2 regions of the Rhizobium sp. YJ-22 genome follow, and region 1 is predicted to be linked to the other one. Evidence: riboswitches for the same ligand, from Rfam matches in the RefSeq annotation. Region 1 holds a riboswitch; the other holds the start of a gene.
What was found. A riboswitch is a leader RNA that binds a small molecule or an ion and turns the genes downstream of it on or off. The one in region 1 is predicted to bind FMN.
Positions count from the first base shown of each region.

Region 2: linked by a shared signal. The riboswitch ahead of ribB (3,4-dihydroxy-2-butanone-4-phosphate synthase) and the one ahead of P7F60_RS06015 (6,7-dimethyl-8-ribityllumazine synthase) in region 1 are both predicted to bind FMN.

Region 1 covers NZ_JARRIR010000002.1:298,337-310,137, reverse strand. The annotation lists gene P7F60_RS06030 (carnitine 3-dehydrogenase) at 1-910, opposite strand, end outside; gene P7F60_RS06025 (3-keto-5-aminohexanoate cleavage protein) at 1,046-1,948, opposite strand; gene P7F60_RS06020 (GlxA family transcriptional regulator) at 2,059-3,024, shown strand; gene P7F60_RS06015 (6,7-dimethyl-8-ribityllumazine synthase) at 3,051-3,503, opposite strand; FMN riboswitch at 3,653-3,806, opposite strand; gene P7F60_RS06010 (class I SAM-dependent methyltransferase) at 3,881-4,612, opposite strand; gene P7F60_RS06005 (ABC transporter ATP-binding protein) at 4,679-5,740, opposite strand; gene P7F60_RS06000 (ABC transporter permease) at 5,752-6,540, opposite strand; gene P7F60_RS05995 (ABC transporter permease subunit) at 6,537-7,430, opposite strand; gene P7F60_RS05990 (ABC transporter substrate-binding protein) at 7,504-8,607, opposite strand; gene P7F60_RS05985 (MurR/RpiR family transcriptional regulator) at 8,909-9,784, opposite strand; gene P7F60_RS05980 (N-formylglutamate amidohydrolase) at 10,041-10,796, shown strand; gene P7F60_RS05975 (amino acid permease) at 10,994-11,801, shown strand, end outside.
Region 2 covers NZ_JARRIR010000006.1:272,073-283,873, reverse strand. The annotation lists gene P7F60_RS16275 (response regulator transcription factor) at 1-424, shown strand, start outside; gene P7F60_RS16270 (UDP-glucuronic acid decarboxylase family protein) at 750-1,778, shown strand; gene galE (UDP-glucose 4-epimerase GalE) at 1,791-2,783, shown strand; gene P7F60_RS16260 (glycosyltransferase family 2 protein) at 2,836-4,647, shown strand; gene P7F60_RS16255 (UDP-glucose/GDP-mannose dehydrogenase family protein) at 4,644-6,128, shown strand; gene P7F60_RS16250 (DUF995 domain-containing protein) at 6,160-6,612, shown strand; gene P7F60_RS16245 (glycosyl hydrolase) at 6,699-7,598, shown strand; gene speB (agmatinase) at 7,678-8,631, opposite strand; gene ribB (3,4-dihydroxy-2-butanone-4-phosphate synthase) at 8,839-9,483, opposite strand; FMN riboswitch at 9,601-9,755, opposite strand; gene P7F60_RS16230 (substrate-binding domain-containing protein) at 9,896-11,002, opposite strand; gene P7F60_RS16225 (ABC transporter permease) at 11,074-11,801, opposite strand, start outside.

The DNA of each region.
Region 1 (11,801 bases):
GCATGATGCCGACAAGGTTCTCGTCGCGTATCCGCTCCAGCTCGCGGATCGAGCGGGCGCCGGATTGCGCGTCGGACTGGTCGGCGATCTTGTCGACAAGTTCGTCGGTCAGGTCGACAACATCCGTCAGTTTGGTCCACGGCCAGGCAAGGCAGGGGCCGAATTGTGCGATGAAATGGCGCATGCCCGCTTCGCCGCCGGCGATGCGATAGGTTTCGAACATGCCCATCTGCGCCCAGCGCATGCCGAAGGAATAACGGATGATGTCGTCCAGCGTCTCGGTGTCGCAGATGTCGTCGTTAATCAGCCACAGACCTTCGCGCCAGACAGCTTCCAGCAGACGGTCGCCGACGAAGGCTTCGATTTCCTTCTTGAGGACGACGCCCTTCATGCCGATGGTGGCGAGCTTGGCCTTGGCTTCCTCAAGCGTTGCCGGCGCCGTCTTCTCGCCGCCGACGAGTTCGGCGAGCGGCAGCAGGTAAACGGGGTTATAGGGATGGGCGACGAACATGCGCTCGGGATGCTTCATGTCGCGCTGCAGGTCGGTCGGCAGGATGCCTGACGTGGAGGAGCCGATCAGCGCCTTCGGGTCGGCGGCGGCGTCGATCTGGGTGATGACGCCGCGCTTCAGGTCGATGCGCTCCGGCACGCTTTCCTGAATCCAGTCAGCGCCTTGCACGGCTTCCTCGATGCTCTTGACGAAGGTGAGCTTGCCCTTGGGCGGCAGCGGCGCCATGGTCATCATCGCATAGGCGCGCTCGGCATTGGCGAGTACTTCGCCGACGATGCGCTCGGCTTCCGGATGCGGGTCGCACATGGCGACATCGATGCCGGCGAGCAGGAAGCGGGCCGCCCAGGCCCCGCCGATGACGCCGCCGCCGATGCAGGCGGCCTTGTGGATCTTGGTCATGTTCGTTGCCTCGAATTCTGGAAATGTCTTGTCGGTTGACGGGTCGATATCGCGCATTCAGCGTTGCCCCTGACGCTCTCCCCGCGAGCGGGGAGAGCGTGCCGGTCAGCGGACGAGGGGCAGGTGCGCCGATCCTCAGCGCTTGGTCAGCTTCAGCTTCTTGCGGACCTCTTCCGGTCCGATGATGCGGGCGCCCATGTTTTCGACGATGCTGGCCGCCTTTTCGACGAGCTGCGCATTGGTGGCGAGCTGGCCCTTGCCGATATAGAGATTGTCCTCAAGCCCGACGCGGATATTGCCGCCGGCAAGCACCGCCGCGGCCGGGTAGGCCATGGCGTTGCGGCCGATGGAGAAGGCCGAGAAGGTCCAGTGCGACGGCACGTTGTTGACCATCGCCATGAAGGTGTTGAGATCGTCCGGCGCCCCCCACGGAATACCCATGCACAGCTGGATGAGGACCGGATCCTCGATCACGCCTTCCTCGGCGAGCTGCTTGGCGAACCAGAGATGGCCGGTGTCGAAGGCTTCGATTTCCGGGCGCACGCCGAGTTCCGTCATCTTAGCGCCCATGGCGCGCAGCATCGACGGCGTGTTGGTCATGACGTAATCGCCGAGATTGAAGTTCATCGTGCCGCAATCGAGCGTGCAGATTTCCGGCAGGCATTCGGCGACATGGGAAACGCGCTCGGTGGCGCCGGCCATGTCGGTGCCCTTCGGGTTCAACGGCAGCGGGCTTTCGACATCGCCGAAAATCAGGTCGCCGCCCATGCCGGCGGTCAGGTTCAACACCACGTCGACCTCGGCCGAGCGGATGCGGTCGGTCACTTCCCTGTAGAGGTCGTTGCGGCGGCTCGGTGCGCCGGTATCGGGATCGCGCACATGGCAATGCACGACGGCCGCACCCGCCTTGGCGGCGTCGATGGCCGAATCGGCGATCTGCTTCGGGGTGATCGGCACATGCGGGGATTTGGATACGGTGTCGCCCGAGCCGGTGACGGCGCAGGTGATGAAGACGTCGCGATTCATGGCGAGTGGCATGGTGTTCCTCCGTTCTTTGCCCGGCATTAGGCGCTGAAGTGCTTACGCATGCTTTGCAAAATCGGAACCATCCTTGACATTATCGGAAGAGCGACGGAGAGTTCCCAGCCATGTTCCAGCCCGTTCCCGAAACCCTCGACCTCGACCTTCTCGTACTGCCGGAGACGAACCTCATCCTGTTCGCCTCGGTCATCGAGCCCTTGCGCGTCGTTAACCGCATCGTCGGGCGCGACCTCTACCGCTGGACGATCTTCAGCCCGGACGGCCGCCCGGCCGAGACGCGCAGCGGCATTTCCATCCCGGCCGCTGGCGCATTCCGGCCGGACAAGGAGAGCCATCCGCTGTTCATCCTCTCCAGCCACAACTGGGATCGCTACACGACGCCGGCCTTGAAGAGGGTGCTGTCGAAGACGGCGCGGCATCGCAGCATGGTGGCCGGCATCGAGGCGGGCGGCTGGCTGCTGGCGGAGGTCGGTCTGCTCGCCTCGGTGCGCGCCACCACCCACTGGGAGGATTTCGACGATTTCACCCGCGCCTATCCGGAGATCGACATGGTGCGCGAGCGATTCGTCATCGACGGCAAGCGCATCACCACCGGCGGCTCGCTGCCGACCGTCGACCTGATGCTGGAAATTATCCGCCGCCGGCAGGGCTATTCGCTGGCGCTGGAAGTGTCGCGGCAGTTCATCTACGAGCAGGACGGGCGCCGCTCGGAGGAAACCGGCATGCCCTCGACCGGCAGCATGCGCGTCGTCGACCAGCGCGTGGCGCAGGCGGTTACGATCATGGAGGAAACGGTGGAGGAGCCGCTGCTGCTGGCGCGGCTGGCGCGGCGCGTCGGCGTCAGCGCCAGGCATCTGCAGGAATTGTTTCGCGACGGCATCGGCGTGCCGCCGCATGTGCATTACATGGCGATCCGGCTGAATGCGGCGCGGCGCAAGGTCATCGAAAGCAAGCTGCCCTTCGCCGACATCGCGCTGACCACCGGCTTCAACTCCGCCTCGGCTTTTGCGCGGGCTTACAAGGCGCAGTTTCGCGAAAGCGCTTCGGAGACGCGAAAAAGGCTGCAGGGGTAGGGCCGCGTGTCGCGGCCCCGATGCTATCAGGCGATCTTGGCGCGTTCGGCCAGAATATTCTTCGCCGCATTGGCGGCTTCGCGGCCCTTGATGACGAAGTGGTCGCGGAAGAAGGCGATATGGGCGTCCGATTCCTGGAAATTGTGGGGCGTCAGCACGGCGGAAAGCACCGGCACGCCGCTGTCGAGGCTGACGCGCATCATGGCGTCGAGCACCGTGCCGGCAACGAAATCATGGCGGTAGATGCCGCCGTCGACGACGAAGGCGGTGCCGAGCACGGCGGCGAAGCGGCCGGTCTTGATCAGCGTCTGGGCATGCAGTGGAATTTCCAGCGCGCCGGGAACGTCGAAGATTTCGACATCCGACGCCTTGCCGCCAAGATTTTCCCATTCGGCGACGAAGGAATTGACGCATTGATCGACGATATCCGAATGCCAGCGGCCACGGATGACGGCGATGCGCGAGGGGGTAGTTGTCATTGTTTCCAGCCTTTCAAGGGTTGCCTGCGGTGGCGCAGTGCAATGGTTTCCGTTTCGGATCCCTAAGGTTCGGAAGAACCCTGGAATCCCAAGCGTCCCTTGGGCGAACATGCATGCACTTTCCTTCCGCCAAAGCACGGAGTAAGCCAGCCTGCTCTCTTTCATCCGGACTGTAACCGTCGGCTCCGGCCTCTCACCGGATCTGCTGACCTCTTGTCCGGCATTGCCGACAAAAGCGCTCGCGGGCTCCGGGGTTTCCCCGATACCGCCGGTGGGGAGTTTCACCCCGCCCTGAGAACGAGGTGACTATAGCGTGACTTCCGCCGGAAAATCAAAGCCAAAACGGCATTGTCCTCACCGGCTGCGACAGGGCCGTCTCAGCGACGCTCGGCGGCGATCAGCGCCATCATCGGCCGTTCCAGTTCCTCTTCGAGGGCGGGGAAGGCGGCGATCTGCTCGGGCATCGGGGCGAATTCCTCCAGCCGGTTGAGCGCAAAACCGGCATCGATCAGCGTGTTCAGCGTCGTGGACAGGCGGCGATGGTATTTCAGAACGCCCTTGGCGAACCAGTCGGTGCGCCGCTCGCCTTCGCGGGCATAATTGTTGACCGGCCAGGTTTTGCTGCCGTCCTCATCGGCTATCCAGTGCGGATGCGCCGCCGCCATGAAGATCGGATGCTCGATGGTGAAGACGAAATGGCCGCCGGGGCGGAGCGACCGGTGGACGGTTTGGACCAGCCGGGCGAAATCGCTGACATAATGGAAGGCCAGCGCGCTATAGGCGAGGTCGAAACGGTCCGCCGGCAGTTCCAATTGGTCGAGATCGGCGATTTCGTAGGCGATCCGGTCGCCTGGTGTATCGGCCCTGGCGCGGGCGATCATCTTTTCGGAGATATCGAGGCCGAGCACGCTTTCCGCGCCGTGCTCGACCGCATAACGGGCGAACCAGCCGAAACCGCAGCCGAGATCGACGACGCGTCGCCCCCGGAGGTCGGGCAGCAGCGCCTGGATCGCCGGCCATTCCGGCGCGCCTGAGAGGCCGTGGACCTGCCGCGGCAACTGGCTGTAGCCGGCAAAGAAATCGGGGTTGTCGTAGATGTTTTGCGCCATGGAACTCTCCTGTCGGGCCTTGTCATGCCAAAGCCCGGACAGGAGATCAACCGTGAATGGCCCGCGTCAGTCGCGGATGACCAGCAGGTCGGCGGCGGCGAAGCGCAGGGTGACGATGTCGCCGGCCTGCGGCGGGGTGGTGCCGGGGCTGTTGAACATGTCGAAGGAGATGGTGACGCCGCCGACATCCATGCGGGTGCGGATGACCGAGCCGAGGAAGTGCGCCGAGACGACCTTGCCGCTCAGTGCCGTATCGCCGGGCGCGCTCTGCGCCAGCGAGCCGGCTTCCGGCCGGAGCGCCAGCGACACGGTATCGCCGCCCTTGAGGCCGCCGAGCGGCTGCTTGAGCGTCACCGCCTGGTCGCCGATGGAGACGCGGTTGGCGGCGGGATCGACGACCTTGGCCTCGATGATGTTCAGCGTGCCGACGAAGGAGGCGACGAAGCGGGTGGCCGGGGCATTGTAGATCTCGAAGGGCGTGCCGATCTGGTCGGCCTTGCCGGCATTCATGACGACGATGCGGTCGGAGATCGACAGCGCCTCTTCCTGGTCGTGGGTGACGAAGACGGTGGTGATGCCGAGTTTTTGCTGGATGAGGCGGATTTCCTCGCGCAGCGAGACGCGGATCTTGGCATCGAGGGCCGAAAGCGGCTCGTCGAGCAGCAGCAGTTGCGGCTTGACGGCGAGCGCGCGAGCCAGCGCCACGCGCTGCTGCTGGCCGCCGGACATCTGGTAGGGGAAACGGTCGGCGAGATGATCGAGGCGGATCAGCGCCAGCATTTCCTTGACGCGGGCATCGATCTCGGCCTTGGCCTTGCCGGCGACCTTGAGGCCGAAGGCGACGTTGTCATGCACCGTCATGTTCGGAAACAGCGCATAGGCCTGGAAGACCATGCCGATATTGCGCTGGTTGGGCTTCAGCGGCCGCTGGTCCTTGCCGGCGATGGTCAGCGTGCCGCCGCTCGGCTTCTCGAAGCCGGCGATCATGCGCAGGATCGTCGTCTTTCCGCAGCCGGACGGACCGAGGAAGGAGACGAACTCGCCCTTCTCGATCGCCATATCGAAATTATGCACGACCTGGACTGGGCCGAAGGATTTCTGGATGTTTTGCAGGGTCAGAAACGACATTGGCCTTCACTTCACGCCCTGGCGGGGGCGATTTTCGAGAAACGGGTGGCAAGATTGAGCAGGCCCATGCTGAGCCAGGTGATGGCGAAGGCGATCACCGCCAGCGCCGAAGGCTCATAGGCCTTGTTGGCGCCGACGAGCTGCAGGTAGGGACCGAAGGCCGGGCGGTTGAGCAGGGCCGCCATGGTGAATTCGCCCATGACGATGGCGAGCGTGATGAAGGCGCCGGAGAGCACGCCGCTCATGACGTTCGGGAAGATGCAGCGAAACAGGATCGTTCCCCAGCCGGCGCCGAGGCTTTCGGCCGCTTCCGTTAGCGTGCGCACGTCGATGGCGCGCATGGCGGTGTCGACGGCGCGGTACATGTAGGGCAGCGAAAGGGTGATGTAGGAGAGCACCAGCAGTATGTTCGTGCCCGTCACCGAGCCGGTCAGCGGCAGGATCGAGGATGAATTGTACATGCGCAGATAGCCGAAGACGATGACGATCGCCGGGATGACCAGCGGCAGCAGCGTGATGAACTCCACCACCTGGCGCATCTGCGGCAGGCGCAACCGCACCCAATAGGCGGTCGGCACGACGAGCAGCATGCCGAAGACGATAGTCAGCAAGGCCATCAGCATGGAATAACCGAAGGTCTGGTGGAACTGGCTGTCGGAAAACACCGACCGGTAGGCATCGAGGCTGTAGCCGTCGCGGCGCATGCGCAGCGAGAATTCCAGCGTGCCGATCAGCGGCACGAGAAAATAGACGGCGCCGACGAGGATGGCGCCCCAGGCGCCGAAGCGTTGCAAATTCATTTCTGCCACCGTTCGGCGCGCATGCGCAGCATAAGATAAAGGATATTGGAGACGCCGGTGATGACGATCATGCCGAGCGCGATGGCATAGCCGAGATTGGCATTGTGCAGTACGTCGCCACGAATCTGCGCATAGAGCAGGATCGGAACGATGTTCAGCGACGAGCCGGTGAGCGCGAAGGCGGTGGCGATGGCGCCGAAGGCATTGGCAAACAGCAAGAGCGCGGTGCCGAGCAGGCTCGGCCACAGGATCGGCAGGGCGACCATCGTCCAGTATTGGCGGTTGCTGGCGCCGAGAACTTCGGCGGCCTCGCGCCATTCCTTCTTCATGCCGTCCAGCGCCGGCGTCAGGATCAGCACCATCAGCGGGATCTGGAAATACATGTAGGTGATGGTCAGGCCGAAGAAGGACAGGAGGTTGAAGCCGGTGCCGTAGAGATTGAAGCCGAAGATATCGCGCAGCAGCACGGTGACGAGGCCGGTGCGGCCGAGCGTCGCCAGAAAGGCGAAGGCGAGCGGCACGCCGGCGAAATTCGAGGCAACGCCGGAAAAGGTGAGCAGGCCGGAGCGCACCCAGGTGGGCAAACCGCCGAGCACCACGGCCCAGGCAAGGAAGAAGCCGATCAATGCGCCGCCGAGCGCCGAGGCGACAGAAACGCGGATGCTGATCCAGTAGGCGCTGAGGATGCCGGGGGTGAAGAGGTCGGCGATGTTCCTGAAGGTCAGCGCGCCGTCCGGCGTGAAGAAGGCGCCGACCACCAGGTAGAGGGTCGGCGCAATCAGGAAGAGCACGGCGAAGATCATGAAGGGCGCAATGCCCAGCCAGTCGACCACCCGGTCCTTGTCCAGGGCCGGATTGGTGGCGGCGATTGGTGTGGAAACTGTGCTCATCGATGAAGCCCGCGCGGCGAAAGGCAAAACAGAATACCCCTTCGCCTGCGAAAGGCGAAGGGGTGTGAGGCGATTACTGGACGTTGGCGCCGACGACCGAATCCCAGTTCTTGGTGATGGCTTCCTTGCCGGCGGCCTGTTCTTCGAGCGTCGGGAACACGGCCTTTTCGTAAGAGGCGGCCGGCGGCAGCTTGTCGAGCACGTCCTGCGGGATCTTGCCGTTCTTGGCGAGATCGTTGAAGCGGATCGGGTGGCAATAGCCCTTCAGCCAGCCGAGCTGACCTTCGTCGGAATAGAGGTATTCCATCCACAGCTTTGCGGCGTTCGGATGCGGAGCGAAGGCCGAGATCGCCTGGACATAGACGCCGGCGACGACGCCGGAAGCCGGGACGACGACTTCGAGCGGCGGGTTGCCGTTCAGGCTGTCGCGCCAGGAGAGACCGTTATAGTCCCAAGCGACGACGATCGGCGTGGAGCCCTGCGCCAGCGAGGCGGATTTGCCGATGACCGGTACGAAATTGCCGGCCTTGTTGACTTCGCCGAAGAACTTCAGGCCGGCTTCGCCAGCCTTGGCGGCGTCCTTCTCGCCGGCGGCGAGGCCGGCGGCGTAGACGGCCTGCACAGCCTGGTTCGAGGCGCGCGGATCGCCGGCGAGCGCGACCGAGTTGGCGTAGTCGGACTTGGAGAGATCGGACCAGTCCTTCGGCACGTTCTTGACGATGTCGGTGTTCACGATGAAGGAGAGAACGCCGTAATAATCGCCATACCAGTAGCCGTCGGCATCCTTGGCGCTGTCGGGGATCGAATCCCAGGTCGAGACCTTGTAGGGCTGGATCAGGCCGTCGGCCTTGGCGGAGGGCCCGAAGGACAGACCGACGTCGATGACGTCAGGAGCCTGCGGGCCGGAATTGCCCTTGTTGGCCTTGATCGCTTCGATTTCGTCGCCCGAACCGGCGTCCGGGTTCAGTTCATTGACTTCGATGCCGTACTTGGTCTTGAAGCCGGCGATCACGTCGCCATAGCCGCACCAGTTATGCGGAAGGGCGATGGTGGTCAGGGTGCCTTCCTTCTTGGCGGCGTCGATCAGTTCCTGGCTGGGTTCGGCCGAAGCAACGGCCGACATGGCGATCATCATCGCCGTCGACAGCGAGAGCAGGCGGGTCATGGTCGAGATCACTTGTGTTCTCCTTTGGGTTTCTGCGTCCGGCGACGCTGTTAATGATGTTATATGAAGCTCGTGTGACGACCCCGCCCGCGCGATCCGCAAACGGCGGCAGGGCCGGGGACCGCGTCATCAAGGCGTCGCATGTGGGAATTTCGCTCACTCCATCCGGGGTTTCCTCAAATCCCGGGCTCGCCGCTCTCGCCGGCTTGCCGCCCTATCCAAGCAACAAGCGGGGGATCGGTCAAGTCAGGCTGTGCGCGTTTCCCTTTCTCTTTTTTTCTTTTTTCTTCGCTTGAGCGGCTGTCATCTCCTTTCACTCCGACGGCTTGCGAAACAGGCGTGTCTGCTCAAACAGGTTTTCCAGCGTTTTCATGCGTGCGCTCGTCTCTTCCCAGCTCTTGCTTTGCACGGCCTCGATCAGCGCCTCGACGACGAACAGGATGACAACGGAGGAATCCCAGGCAGAGGGCGCCTCGATCTCGATTCGAAAACAGTGCTCGGCGAACTTGGCGACCGGCGAGGCCCAGGCATCGGTGAACAGGATGATGGCGACGCCCTGCGCACGGGCCATTTCGGCCAGCCGCGCCAGTTCCGTCTCGTAGCGGCGGATGTCGAAGATGACGAGGACGTCGCCGGCGCGCATGTTCAGCACGTATTGCGGCCAGGTGCCGGTGCGCGAGGCCATCAGCGTCACGTTCGGACGGATGACCTGCATATGGGTGAAGAGATAATCGGCGAGTGCGCTGGTGATGCGTCCACCGACGAAATAGAGGCTGCGTTGTCGTTCCGAGAGCAGGGTGGCGACGGCATCGAAGCTCGCCGTATCCAGATCGGCCAGCGTCTGGCGCATGTTGGCCATGACGACGTCGGCGAACCGGTTGAGCACATGGCCATCAGGCGCCTTGGCGGCCCAGCGGTCGTGCTTGGCGATCGGGCTGGAGAGCGTCGCCTCCAGTTCGGCATGCAGATGCGCCTGGAATTCGGGATAGCCCTTGAAGCCGAGCTTCTGCACCATGCGCGCCACGGTCGGCGTCGAGACGCCGGCATTTTCCGCGACCGTGGTGATGCTGCCGAGCCCCGACACGGGATAATTGTCCAGCAGGCTGTCTGCGAGCTGCTTTTCGGCGCGTGTCAGATCATCGTAGCGCGCGCGGATCACGTCCGAGACGGTTTTTCGAATGCTTGGCAACGGCCGATTTCCCCTGCTCCGGTCTTTGCCGGATTGTTGCGAAAATAAACGCATGGGTGTGGCGGCGAGTCAATGCGATTTTTGAAAAGAAGCTTTCAGATTCCGGTTGACACTGGCCGAACTCTGAAGAATTCTCTTCTCTATCGAAGGGTGGTGCGCCGCCCGTCCATGGCAGGCGAGGCCGCGTGCGGTCCTGACGCAGGCGCCATGCGGCTTGAAAGACCAGTGCCTCTTGTTCATTTTTCGTGGAGTTGCGATGCTGACGCAAGCCGAAGGCGATCCCGTTGCCGTTCTCAATCCCGATGCCCGGGGATCGGTGCTGATCGTCTGCGAACATGCCTCGCGCGCCCTGCCGGAGCGGCTTGGCACGCTCGGCCTGTCCGAGGAGGCGCTGGCGAGCCATATCGCCTGGGATCCAGGCGCGCTGGCGGTCGCGGAGCGGCTGTCGCGCAGCCTCGACGCGACGCTGGTGCATCAGCGTTTTTCGCGCCTCGCCTATGATTGCAATCGGCCGCCGGAGGCGCCGGGCGCCATGCCCGACGTCAGCGAAATCTACGAAATTCCCGGAAATCGTGACCTGAGCCCGCAAGACCGTGACGAGCGGACGAAAGCGCTCTACCGGCCGTTCCACGCCCGCATCGAGGAAATCGTCGCCGTGCGGCAGGCGCGCGGTCAGCAGACAGCGCTTTTGACCATGCACAGCTTCACGCCCGTCTATCACGGGGTGAAACGGGCGGTTGAAATCGGCGTGCTGCACGATGCCGACAGCCGGCTGGCCGACGCCATGCTGATGCGCGCCGCCGACACCAGCCTCTACCGCATTGCCCGCAACGAGCCCTACGGCCCGGCGGATGGTGTGACCCATACGCTGCAATTGCACGGCCTGAGACACGGCCTGCCGAATGTGATGATCGAGGTGCGCAACGACCTGATTTCGGACGAAACCGGGCAGGACGTCGCAGCCGATTTTCTGACGGGACTGCTGCAGGAAAGCCTGTCGGCCCTGTCCTGAAGGAATGCATGAAAAAGGCGTCGCGGCGCCTTTCGTGGTTCGGCAACGATCCGCACGGGGCGCCCGCAAAAGACCAAAACAAAGGGGAGCAGTTGGAGTGACTGCGCCGATCCGCCAAGGGCAAAGCCTGCGGATCGCAACGGTAACTGGAGACGGCCGGCGCAATTTCGCGACCGGCTGCGAGGAGCAGGGGCACGATGTCAGACTATAGCGATACCGACAAGAAGGACGATGTCAGCGTCCTTCATGCCATGGGCTACGCCCAGGAACTCGAACGGCGAATGAGTTCGTTCTCGAACTTCGCCGTTTCCTTCTCGATCATCTGCATTCTTTCGGGCGGCATCAATTCGCTGGCGCAGGCGACGTCCGGCGCCGGCGGGGCCGCGATCGGCATCGGCTGGCCGCTCGGCTGCTTCGTGTCGGCGGTCTTCGCCATCGCCATGGCGCAGATCAGCTCGGCCTATCCGACGGCCGGCGGCCTCTATCACTGGGGCTCGATCCTCGGAAACCGCTTCACCGGCTGGCTGACCGCCTGGTTCAACCTGCTCGGCCTCGTCACCGTGCTCGGCGCCATCAATGTCGGCACCTATTATTTCTTCATGGGCGCCTTCGGCACGCCCTATTTCGGCTGGGCCGACACGACGGTCGTGCGCATCGTCTTCCTGGTGGCGATCACCGGCGCGCAGGCGCTGGTCAACCATATGGGCATCGGCCTGACGGCGAAGCTGACGGATATTTCCGGCTACCTGATCTTCGTCACCTCGATTGCGCTGGCCATCGTCTGCCTGGCGTCGGCGCCGTCCTACGAAATCTCCCGCCTGTTCACCTTCGCCAATTATTCCGGCGAGGCGGGCGGCAATGTCTGGCCGCAGACTTCGGGCACCTGGGTGTTCCTGCTCGGCCTTCTGCTGCCGATCTATACGATCACCGGCTACGACGCCTCGGCGCATACCTCGGAAGAAACCATCAAGGCGGCGCATTCGGTGCCGCGCGGCATGGTGATGT
Region 2 (11,801 bases), on a different contig from region 1:
CGAGACGCGCACCATCGACGGCATCCTGCCGCTGAACCTGCGCATGGATGTCTTCATGGCTGCCGTCGACCTTTTGATGAAAGGCGGCGAGCATTTCCCCTCGGCGCTGATGAGCCGCCTGCGCGCCAGCAAGACTCCGCTGGAAAAGACGCAGGCGATGATCAAGCCCACCGCCCTGACCGCACCCTCGCGGCTCGGTGAAGCCTATGTCTTGACAACCCGCGAAGTCCAGATCCTCGATCTGCTCTGCAAGGGAACACAGAACAAGATCATCGCCGACAAGCTCAACCTGTCGGAAAATACCGTGAAGGTGCATGTCCGCAACATCTACAAGAAGATGAATGTGCGCAACCGTACCGAAGCGGCCTCGCGATTTTTCCTGGTCGAGGGTGGTGGAGAACTGCCTCCCGGCCTGCGCAACTGACGTTACTTTCGCGCCAAACCTTCGGAACCCTTTCCGATGGACCTATCCTGAGACGAAAGACTTGCCGGCGATCCCGGTTTTACTGAAAGCGCATTTGCAAGACGTTCCACGCAGATGAGGGACAGCAAGGCGCATAGCGATATTCGTGACGCACCATTTGCATTAGCGACCCGGGCCTGACATTCGGCCTGTTTTTTCAAATCACCATACTCAAAGGCATCCAGCAAAAGTGTACCGCTCGATACCGTCATCGCGCGCAGGCGATTGCCTGTGCCCGGGAGCGGGCGGCGTTTGAGTCCTTGTAACGCGTATGGAGATGAAGACAATGAAGGAGAACGCAACTTCGCCACGGCCTGCGATAGGCAATGTCATCGCCTTTCCCCCTGAGCGGGGCCGACATATACAGCGCGTCCTCGTTGCGGGTGGCGCGGGTTTTCTCGGATCGCATCTGTGTGACACGCTGCTGAAAGCTCAATACCACGTCACCTGCATCGACAACCTGGCGACAGGCCGGCTGGAAAACATCAAGCCGCTGCTCGACAATCCTCAATTCACCTTCCGCCATCACGATATCCGCACAAGCCTGGCCCTGAAGGTGGACGCCATCTTCAACTTCGCCTGCCCGGCCTCGCCGCCGGCCTATCAGGCCGATCCGGTCGGTACGATGATGACCAACGTCATCGGCACCCGCAATCTTCTCGAACTGGCCCGGCGCCGCAAAGCGGTTTTCGTCCAGGCCTCGACCTCGGAAGTCTACGGCGATCCGCTCGTCTCTCCCCAGAAGGAGGAGTATCTCGGCAATGTCAGCACCACGGGGCCGCGCGCCTGTTATGACGAGGGCAAGCGCTCCGCCGAGACGCTGATTTTCGACTATGCCCGCCAATACGGCGTCGGCGTCAAGGTCGGGCGCATCTTCAACACCTACGGCCCGCGCATGCGGCCCGACGACGGCCGCGTCGTTTCGAATTTCATCGTGCAGGCATTGCGCAACGCGCCGATCACCATTTACGGATCGGGCAGCCAGACGCGCTCCTTCTGTTATGTCGACGACCTCATCGGCGGTTTCATGCGCCTGTTTTCGGCGGACGATGCGGTGACCGGGCCGATCAATCTCGGCAATCCCGCCGAATTCACCATGCTGGAACTTGCCGACATGATCGTTGCGATGACCGGGTCGAAGTCCCGCATCGTGCATCTGCCGGCCGTCATCGACGATCCGCAGCAGCGCCGGCCGGATATCACCCGCGCAGGCGAACAGCTCGGCTGGCGCCCGCATGTCGATGTCCGCGACGGCCTGCTGGCGACGATCGCCTATTTCGATGCCGCCCTGCGGCATCAGGCGGTGGGCGATTGAGGGGCGGCGGTCATGGATACGGTCATGGTTACGGGAGGCGCCGGCTATATCGGCAGCCACACCTGCAAGATGCTCAGCCAGGCCGGCCTGACGCCGGTCGTCTATGACAACCTGGCGACGGGCCACGCCGACAGCGTCAAATGGGGGCCGCTCGTCAAGGGCGATGTGCGCGACCGTGATCGCCTGCGCTCCGCCATCCGCCAGTGGCAGCCGACCTGCCTGATCCACTTCGCGGCATCGGCCTATGTCGGCGAGTCGGTCACCGAGCCGGCCAAGTATTACAATAACAATGTCGCCGGCATGATCGCGCTGATGGATTGCTGCATCGATACGCGGCTGCGGCGGGTGGTATTCTCCAGCAGCTGCGCCACCTATGGCACGCCGAACTCCCTTCCCATATGCGAGGGGGACAGGCAATGCCCGATCAACCCCTACGGTCGGACCAAGCTCATCGGCGAGATGATCCTCAGGGATTATGCCGTCGCGCACCCGTTGCGTTACGCCGCCCTGCGCTACTTCAACGCCGCCGGCGCCGATCCCGACGGCGAGCTCTGCGAACGCCATGAACCGGAAACGCACCTTATTCCACGCGCTCTGATGGCGGCGGCCGGGCGCATCGACCGCCTCACCGTCTTCGGCGACGATTATGATACGCCGGACGGAACCTGCGTGCGCGATTACATCCATGTCACCGACCTCGCCCGCGCCCATATGCTGGCGGTGCTGTACCTGCTCGACGGCGGCCAGAGCCTGGCGGCCAATCTGGGCACCGGTCACGGCACCTCGGTGCGGCAAATCGTCGATACCATCGAGCGGCTCACCCGTATCCGCGTGCCCGTCGCAATCGAGGCGCGGCGTGCCGGCGATCCTGCCGTGCTGGTGGCGGACAATCGCGTTGCCGAGGCGCATCTGCATTTCACGCCGCAGCATTCCGATATCCGCACCATCATCCGAACGGCCGCCCCGACCTTCGGGCTGGAGGTTCATCATGACACTTTCTCATGATCGTCCCGCCCGCGCCCGTCATCCCGGACGACTGGACAGTCGCCAGCGCCGCATGCTGCCGCGCCTGTTTCGCGGACGCCGGCGCCTTGCCTATCATGCCGGCGTTTTTTGCTGGCTGGCGGCGCTGGCATGGTTCTGGGTGTGGTGGTTCCGGCCGGAGCATGTCATCGGCATGGTTTCCTTCATCGGCCTGACGGTGATTTTGGCCTGGGTGACGCTGCTGCCCGGCTATTTCATCTATCTCTTCTCCCAGGCGCGCATTTCCCGCCCGCTGCGCGGGCGGCGCGTGGCCGGTCGCATCGCGTTGGTAGTGACCAAGGCGCCTTCGGAACCCTTCGCGGTCGTGCGCAAGACCTTGTGCGCCATGCTCGATCAGCTGGTGTACGATTACGATGTCTGGCTGGCGGACGAAGCGCCGACGGACGAGGTGAAAAGCTGGTGCGCCGTTCATGGCGTGCGCATCTCCAGCCGCCAGGGCATCGAGGACTATCATCGCAGGACCTGGCCGCGCCGCACGCGCTGCAAGGAAGGCAACCTCGCCTTTTTCTACGACCACTACGGGTATGATCTCTATGATTTCGTGGCGCAGTTCGATGCCGACCACGCACCCGAGAAAACCTATCTCTACGAAATCATGCGGCCCTTCGCCGATCCCGCCGTCGGCTATGTCTCGGCGCCGAGCATCTGCGATTCCAATGCCGCCAAGAGCTGGGCGGCGCGCGGCCGGCTGCAGGCCGAGGCCAGTATGCATGGCTGCCTGCAGATCGGCTACAACAACGGCTGGGCGCCGCTGTGCATCGGCTCCCATTATGCGGTGCGCACCCTCGCCTTGCGCGCAGTCGGCGGGTTGGGACCGGAGCTGGCGGAAGACCATTCGACGACGCTGATCCTGAATGCCGGCGGCTGGAAGGGGGTCCATGCCGTCAACGCCATCGCCCATGGCGAGGGACCGCGCAGCTTCGCCGATCTCGCCGTTCAGGAATTCCAGTGGTCGCGCAGTCTCGTCACCATCCTGCTGCGCCATGCGGTGGATTATGTGCCGAGGCTGCCGGGGCGGCTGAAATTCCAGTTCCTGTTCTCGCAGATCTGGTATCCGCTGTTTTCGACCTTCATGCTGGCAATGTTTCTGCTGCCGCTCGTGGCGCTGACGACCGGGCATAATTTCGTCAATATCGACTATCCGGATTTCCTGGTGCATATCCTGCCGGTGTCGATCGTGCTCGTCGCGCTTGCCTTCTATTGGCGGCGAACCGGCACGTTTCGCCCGCATGGCGCCAAAATCCTCGGCTGGGAAAACGCAGTTTTCCTGCTGGCCCGCTGGCCCTGGTCGCTGATCGGCTCGCTTTATGCCGTGCGGGACCGGTTGACCGGATCCTTTGTCGATTTCCGCATCACGCCGAAAGGCGGACAGGCCTCGGCGCTGCCGCCCTTCCGGCTGCTTCTGCCCTATGTCGTTCTGTCGATGAGCTCGGCCGCCGCCGCCCTCCTGACCGCGCATCCGGGCGATGCGAGGGGTTATTACTTCTTCGCCATCGTCAATGCGCTTGCCTATGCCGGCGTGCTTGCCGTCATCGTCATCGGCCACGCGGTGGAAAACGGCCATCGTCTCGTCACCCTTTCCCGCCCGGGACTGGCAACGGCCGCCTCATTGGCGGTCTCGCTGGGCGCGGCAACCGATGCCGCCTATCTGCGCGGGCTTGCCGGCGTGGAAGGCGTTGCCCATGGCCAGAGCATCGTCTCGTTCACGCAGACCCGCTTTGCCGTGGCGGGGGCCGGCCAGGGCGGCGCGCATACCAAGCTTACCCGCTTCAAACTCACATGGCACGGCCTCGACGCCGTCAACCGCAAAGGAAGCTCCCGATGAGAATTGCTGTATTGGGTACGGGATATGTCGGACTTGTCAGCGGTGCCTGCTTTGCCGCCTGGGGCCATGACGTGACGGGCGTGGACATCGACCGCGCTCGTGTCGACAGGTTGAATGCGGGCGAGGTTCCGATTTTCGAGCCGGGACTTGCCGATTGCATCCTCGCCTGCCGCGACCTGGGACGGCTGGCCTTCACCACAGATTTGCAACGCGCCCTCAACCACGTCGATATCGTCTTCATCGCCGTCGGTACTCCCGCCGGGCTGCATGACGGCGACGCCGATCTCTCGCATGTCTTTGAAGCCGGGCGGCAGATCGCCCGCGCCCTGTGCGGGCCGGCGGTGATCGTTACCAAGTCGACAGTGCCGGTCGGCACCGCCGAGCGGCTGGAGGCGGTGATGCGCGAGGCAGCGCCCGATGGCGATTTCGTCGTTTCTTCCAATCCGGAATTCCTGCGTGAGGGCTCGGCCATCCAGGACTTCAACCGGCCGGACCGTGTGGTCATCGGCTGCGACGACCGACGGGCCGGCGCGCTTCTGGAAAGGCTGTATGCGCCGCTGGTGGCCGAAGGCATCCGCGTGGTGACGACCAGCCGGCGCAGCGCCGAGCTGATCAAATATGCCGCCAATGCCTTCCTGGCGACCAAGATCGCGTTCATCAACGAAATGGCCGATCTCTGCGAAAAGGTGAATGCCGATGTCGCGGACATCGCGCTCGGCATGGGCCTCGACCGACGCATCGGCGCCGATTTCCTGAAGGCCGGTCCGGGATATGGCGGCTCCTGCTTTCCCAAGGATACGGTGGCGTTGCTGCGCACGGCGCAGGACAGCGGCGTGACCCTGCGGCTGGTCGAGCAGACGATTGCCGCCAACACGGCGCGCAAGCACACCCTGGCCCGGCGTCTGGCCTCGCTGCTCGGAGGGTCGTTGCGCGGCCGGCACATCGCCGTCCTCGGCCTCACCTTCAAGGCCGAGACCGACGACATGCGCGATGCGCCGGCGCAAACCCTGATCCGCTGCGCGGTCGATGCCGGCGCCACGATCAGCGCCTATGATCCGGCCGGCATGGACAATGCCCGCCGGCTGCTGCCGGAAATTAGCTTCGCCGCCAACCCGATAGATTGCGCCACGGGCGCCGATGCCCTGGTGGTCATGACCGACTGGGCTTGCTTCCGGACGCTCGATCTCGCCCGCACGGGCGAAGTCATGCGCCGTCGGGTGATCATGGACCTGCGCGGCCTCTATGACGTCGACCAGCTCGTCAAACAGTATCGCTTCACCGTCGATCGCGTCGGCATGCCGCTCCGTTCCCCGGAGCGCTCCAGCCGGATCACCCTCAACCCCCATGCTCGCCGGCAGTCCGGCGCGCTTCCGGTTCACAACGGTTTCCGCAACCTCGAAACATCCGACACGGCATCCGCCATGCCCGGTGGTTCGATTCCAAGAGAGGAGTTCGTCAATGAGCATAACCAGACTATTTGAGACGGGCTTCGCCGCGATCGCAGGATGCCTGATGATCCTGGGGTTGGCCGCGAAGGCCGAGGCGATCGAACGATTGCCGAAGAACACGGTGCCGCTGACCGCGGACGAGGTGCGCCGGCTCTACGCCGACAAGACCTGGCAATGGTCCGCCGGCGCCGGCCGCTTCATCGCCAAGGACCGCCGCTTCATCGCCTACTCCGAAGAAGGGGGCAAGCCGACGATCGCCGAAGGGCGCTGGGAGGTGACCGATCACGGCCGGCTCTGCATGAACGCGGTCTGGTCGACGCCGCAGGACAAGGCCCGCAACCGCACCTGTTTCCGTCTCGTGCGCGATCGCGGCACCGTCTACCAGCGACGCGAGCCGAAAGGCAACTGGTTCGTGTTGCGCAGCTTCAAACCCCGGCCTGAGGACGAGGCCCACAAGCTCGTCGCCCAGGATACCGTTTCACCCAATATCGAAAGGCTCAAACCCGGCATGAAATAGCCGCCGAGCCGAAGGAGACGATCATGAAACGCAGATTGGCAAGAGTTTTGCTGGCAGGCAGTGCCCTGCTCTTGGTGCCGCTGGGAATGGCGGTGACCGGTTTGGCGGTGCTGCCGGCGCTGGCGCAGGATGCGACCAAGCCGATGACGGTCGTGGACAAGAAGCCCGTCATTCATCCGGGCGAGGTCAAGTTCGGCGCCTATGATCCCCATGGCGATTTCAGCACCCAGAAGGATCTCGATACGGAAGGGCTGTTCCTCCCCTGGGAGGACGTCGACCTCGATACGCTGCGCGTCGCCGACGACTATGCCCTCAAGCGGGGGCGCAAGCTGCTGATCACCATCGAACCCTGGTCGTGGAACGAGGACTGGCGGCTCACCTCCGACCAGCTTCGCGCCAAGGTGATGGCCGGCGAGTATGACGGCAACATCAAGGCGATCTCGAAAATCGTCGCGACGTTGAAAAGCCCCGTCATCATCCGCTGGGGCCAGGAAATGGAAGACAAGACGGGCCGCTTCTCCTGGTCCAACTGGCCGGCCAAGGATTACATCGCCGCCTACAAACGGGTCGCGGACCAGTTTCGCAAGGACCGGCCGGACGTCCAGATCATGTGGTCGCCAAAGGGTGAGGACGGACTGGATAAATACTACCCCGGCGACAATTACGTCGATCTCGTCGGCCTCTCGGTCTTCGGATTCCAGCCCTTCGACCAGCGCGCCTTCGGCGGCCCGCGCACTTTCGCCGAGGCGCTTCAGCCGGGATACGACCGGGTCAAGCAGTTCCAGAAACCGGTCTGGGTGGCCGAACTCGGCTATGAGGGCGATGCGCAATACATGCAGCCCTGGATCAATACGGTCACCGCCAGGAACCCGAACTTTCCGTCCCTGCAGGAGGTGGTCTATTTCAATGACCGGGAAGTCCAGGCATGGCCCTACGGCCTCGGCCATCCCAACTGGCGCGTTCATAAGGAGATGACGGAAAACTGATGGACGCGGCGCGTGGAGCTCCTGTCCGGCTTCCCAGACGTCCGGACAGGAGGCGACGCGATGAAGGCGGTCGGCGCTGTTACCGCCTCTTGACGCCGGGCAGCACGCAGAGCATCTCGAAGAGCAGGTTCGCCGCGGTGATCGCCGTGTTGCCGGCGGGATCGTAGGGCGGCGAGACCTCGACGAGATCGCAGCCGACGAGGTTCAGACCCCAGCAGCCACGGATGATTTCCAGCGCCTGGATGGTGTTCAGGCCGCCGATTTCCGGCGTGCCGGTGCCGGGCGCGATGGAAGGGTCGAGGCTGTCGATGTCGTAGGTCAGGTAAACCGGGCCATCGCCCATCTGGGCGCGCACTTCTTCCATCAGCGGCGTCAGCGACTTGTGCCAGCACTCTTCGGCCTGCACCACGCGGAAACCCTGTTCGCGCGACCAATCGAAGTCGTCGGCAGCATAACCCGTGCCGCGCAGGCCGATCTGGATGCAGCGCTTCGTGTCGAGCACGCCGGCTTCGACGGCGCGGCGGAAGGGCGTGCCATGGGCGATCGACTCACCGAACATGTGCTCGTTGATATCGGCATGGGCGTCGACATGGATCAATCCGACCGGGCCGTATTTCTCGGCCATGGCGCGCAGGATCGGATAGGAGAGCGTATGGTCGCCGCCGAGCGTCAGCGGACGGCAACCGTCCTTGATGATGTCGCGATAGGCGTTGGTGATGATGTCGATGCATTTCGGCAGGTTGAACGTGTCGATGGCGACGTCGCCGATATCGGCCACCTGCAGGCTTTCGAAGGGGGCGGCCCGCGTCGCCATGTTGTAGGGGCGGATCATGCAGCTTTCGGTGCGGATCTGGCGCGGCCCGAAACGCGTGCCTGGCCGGTTCGAGGTGCCGATATCCATGGGAATACCGACGAAGCAGGCATCGAGGCCCTCGGTCGTCGGTTGCGTCGGCAGGCGCATCATCGTCGCCGGCCCGCCGAAACGAGGCATCTCGTTGCCGCCGAGCGGCTGGTTGAAGGATCTTTCAGTCACGTTTACCTCCGGATGGGGCAGGATTTCGCCAAGGCAGGCCGCCCGCTTCCTGAATGTGAGTCTCGGGGCGAAACAGAAGCGTTATCGTCATTCCGTCCTTCGTTCGTCAAGGCGCGACAGCCCGAGGCGAGGCATCGGCGCCAGTATCGCGGCGATCGGAACACGGCGCGTCTCTTTCCGGAGGCTCGACGCGCCGTGGCATCGAAATCAGGCGACGGATTTCAGCCGCGATGCGCCTTCAGCCGCCTGCGCCTGACGGTAGGCAATCAGATCCTCGATGGTGACGATCAGCAGGCCATGCCTTTTTGCATAGATTTCGAGCTGCGGCAGGCGGGCCATGGTGCCGTCGTCATTGGCGATTTCGCAGATGACGCCGGCCGGCGCGAAGCCGGCGAGCCGGGCAAGCTCGACGGCGGCTTCCGTATGGCCGGGGCGGGCGAGCACGCCGCCGGGATTGGCGCGCAGCGGGAAGATATGGCCGGGGCGGGCGAAATCGGCCGGCTTGGCTTTTTCATCCACCAGCGCGCGAACGGTGATCGCCCGGTCGGCGGCGGAAATGCCGGTCGTCGTGCCGTGCAGGTAATCGACGGAGACGGTGAAGGCGGTCTTCAGAGATTCGGTGTTGTTGACGACCATCAGCGGAATATCGAGTTCGTCGAGCCGCTCGCCGGTCATCGGCATGCAGATCAGGCCGCGGGCATGGTTCATCATGAAGGCGACGATTTCGGGGGTCACGGCCTCGGCGGCCACCACGATATCGCCTTCGTTTTCGCGGGACTCGTCATCGACGACGATAATCATCTCGCCACGCGCCATGGCGGCAATCGCGTCTTCGATCTTGGAAATGGTCATGTCTTTTACTGCCTTTCAAGGGTTGAGCCGGTAGCCGGCCTTTTCGTCATCCGGTTTCCCGGAAACGTCCCTTGGGCGAACAAGCATCGACGCCTTCTCTGGAGAAGGCGGCCGCCGCGTTGCTCTCTTCCATCCGGACTATACCGTCGGCTCCGGCCTCGCACCGGATCTGCTGACCTCCCGTCCGGCATGGCCGGACAAAAGCGCTCGCGGGCTCCGGGATCACGCCCGATACCGCCGGTGGGGAATTGCACCCCGCCCTGAGAACTCCGAAAAGATAAGGTATGCAGGGGGCGAAACGCAAGAGCCCGCGCGCTGAAACCGAAGTGAACACTGCGTTCCGGTTTGCGCAAGGATAAGAAAAGCCCTCCCCGGCACTGGCCCGGGGAGGGCGATAGGCAAGATCGGCCGATCAGAAGTCGAATTGGCCGATATTCTCCTTGTTGAAGACGAAGGGCGAGCCGAGCAGCACTTCCGAACCGTTGATGACCTTGAGCTCGCCGAGCTTGCCGGCCTTGACGGAGGTGGCGCCGGGTTTCAGGTCGCCATCGGCGGTGGCGCGCAGCACGTAAGCCGCGGCATAGCCGAGATCGACCGGGTTCCAGAGCACGACCGACTTGACGCAGCCCGATTCGACATAGGGCTTCATCGCGTTCGGGGTGGCGAGGCCGACGACGGCGACCTTGCCGCATTTGCCGGCCTGGGTGACGGCATCGGCGGAAGCCGGGGTCGCGACGCTGGTCATGCCGACGATGCCCTTCAGCTCGTCGCCATACTTGTTGATCAGCGTGTTGGCCTGGTTGAAGGACAGGATGTTGTCTTCCTGTGCCTCAACGGTTTCCAGCCACTTCATCTTCGGATGGCATTTCGCCTGGTAAGCGCCCATTTCGGCGATCCAGCGGGCCTGGTTCGGCGTCGTGAAGGTCGAGGTCACGATGGCGAAGGCGCCGTCCTCTCCGATTTCAGCGGCGAGATTGTCGATGACCGACTTGGCAATGCCGTTGAACTCGGCTTGGTTGACGAACCACTGGCGGGCATCCGGCGTCGAGTTGGCGTCGTAGCCGACGACATTGATGCCGGCGGCGAGCGCCTTCTTCAGCACGGGCGCGATGGCGACCGGGTCGTTGGCGGCAAACAGGATGCCGTCGACGCCGCTGGTGATGTAGTTGTCGATCAGGGTGATCTGATCGTCGATATTCGCCTTGGTCGGGCCGTCGGTCTTGGCGTCCATGGTCTTCATTTCGGCGGCGGCGTCGGCGATACCCTTGGACGTCGCGTTGAAATAGCCGATGCCGACCAGCTTCGGCACGTCGACCACCTTGATCGTCTTGCCCTTGCGATCCGGCGCATTGGTCGCTTCGCCGCCGTCATAAGGCTTTGCGGCAACGGCGCCGGCCGTTCCGTCGCAGGCGAGCGGATTGGTCGGCAGGTCGTCGCCGCCGGTCCAGGGCGACTGGGCATGGGCGAAGCTTACCGAAAGCGACAGGCTCATGAGGCTGGCGAGTATGATCTTTTTCATGCTGTTCTTCCTCCACGTTTTTCGATTGCGCATCCGCCGGTCTCGTTCGGCAAGGCGGGCGCCGTTCTCCTCTACCGGTTGCCATTCCGGTGAACGATGTTGCTGATCAGGATCGTGACGATGAGCACGACGCCGATCAGGACGATGGTGCCGTCGCCCTTGACGCCGGCAAGCGACAGGCCGTTCTTCAGGGCCTGGATCAGGATGAGGCCGAGCACCGTGCCGGCAATGGTGCCGCGCCCGCCGAAGATCGAGGTTCCCCCCAACACGACGGCGGTGATGGCGTCGAGTTCGAGGCCGGTGCCCATGTCCGAGCGGGTGGTCGAGACGCGCGACACCAGGATGACACCCGCGACCGCCGCGGCAAAGCCCGAGGCCGTGTAGATGGCGAGCTTGGCGCGATCCACCGGCAGGCCGGAAAAGCGGGCGGCGACCTCGTTGTTGCCGATGGCATAGACCGTGCGCCCCCAGCGGGTCAGCCCGAGCACGATTGCGGCGACGATGGCCGTCAGCACCAGCAGCCAGAGTTGCGTCGGCACGCCCAGCACATTGCCCTGCCCCAGCACATAGAACCATTCGGGATAGCCGCGCACCGAGCGCGCCTGGCTGATGCCTTCGGCAAGGCCGCGATAAAGCGCCAGCGTCGCCAACGTCGCGATCAGCGGCGGCACGCCGAAGCGGGTGATGATCAGACCGTTGGCGAAGCCGCCGAAGGTGCCGCAGGCGATGGCGGCAAGGGCGGCGAGCGGCAACGGCAGGCCGACCGATTGCCAGAAGACGCCGGTCAGGATCGCGGTCA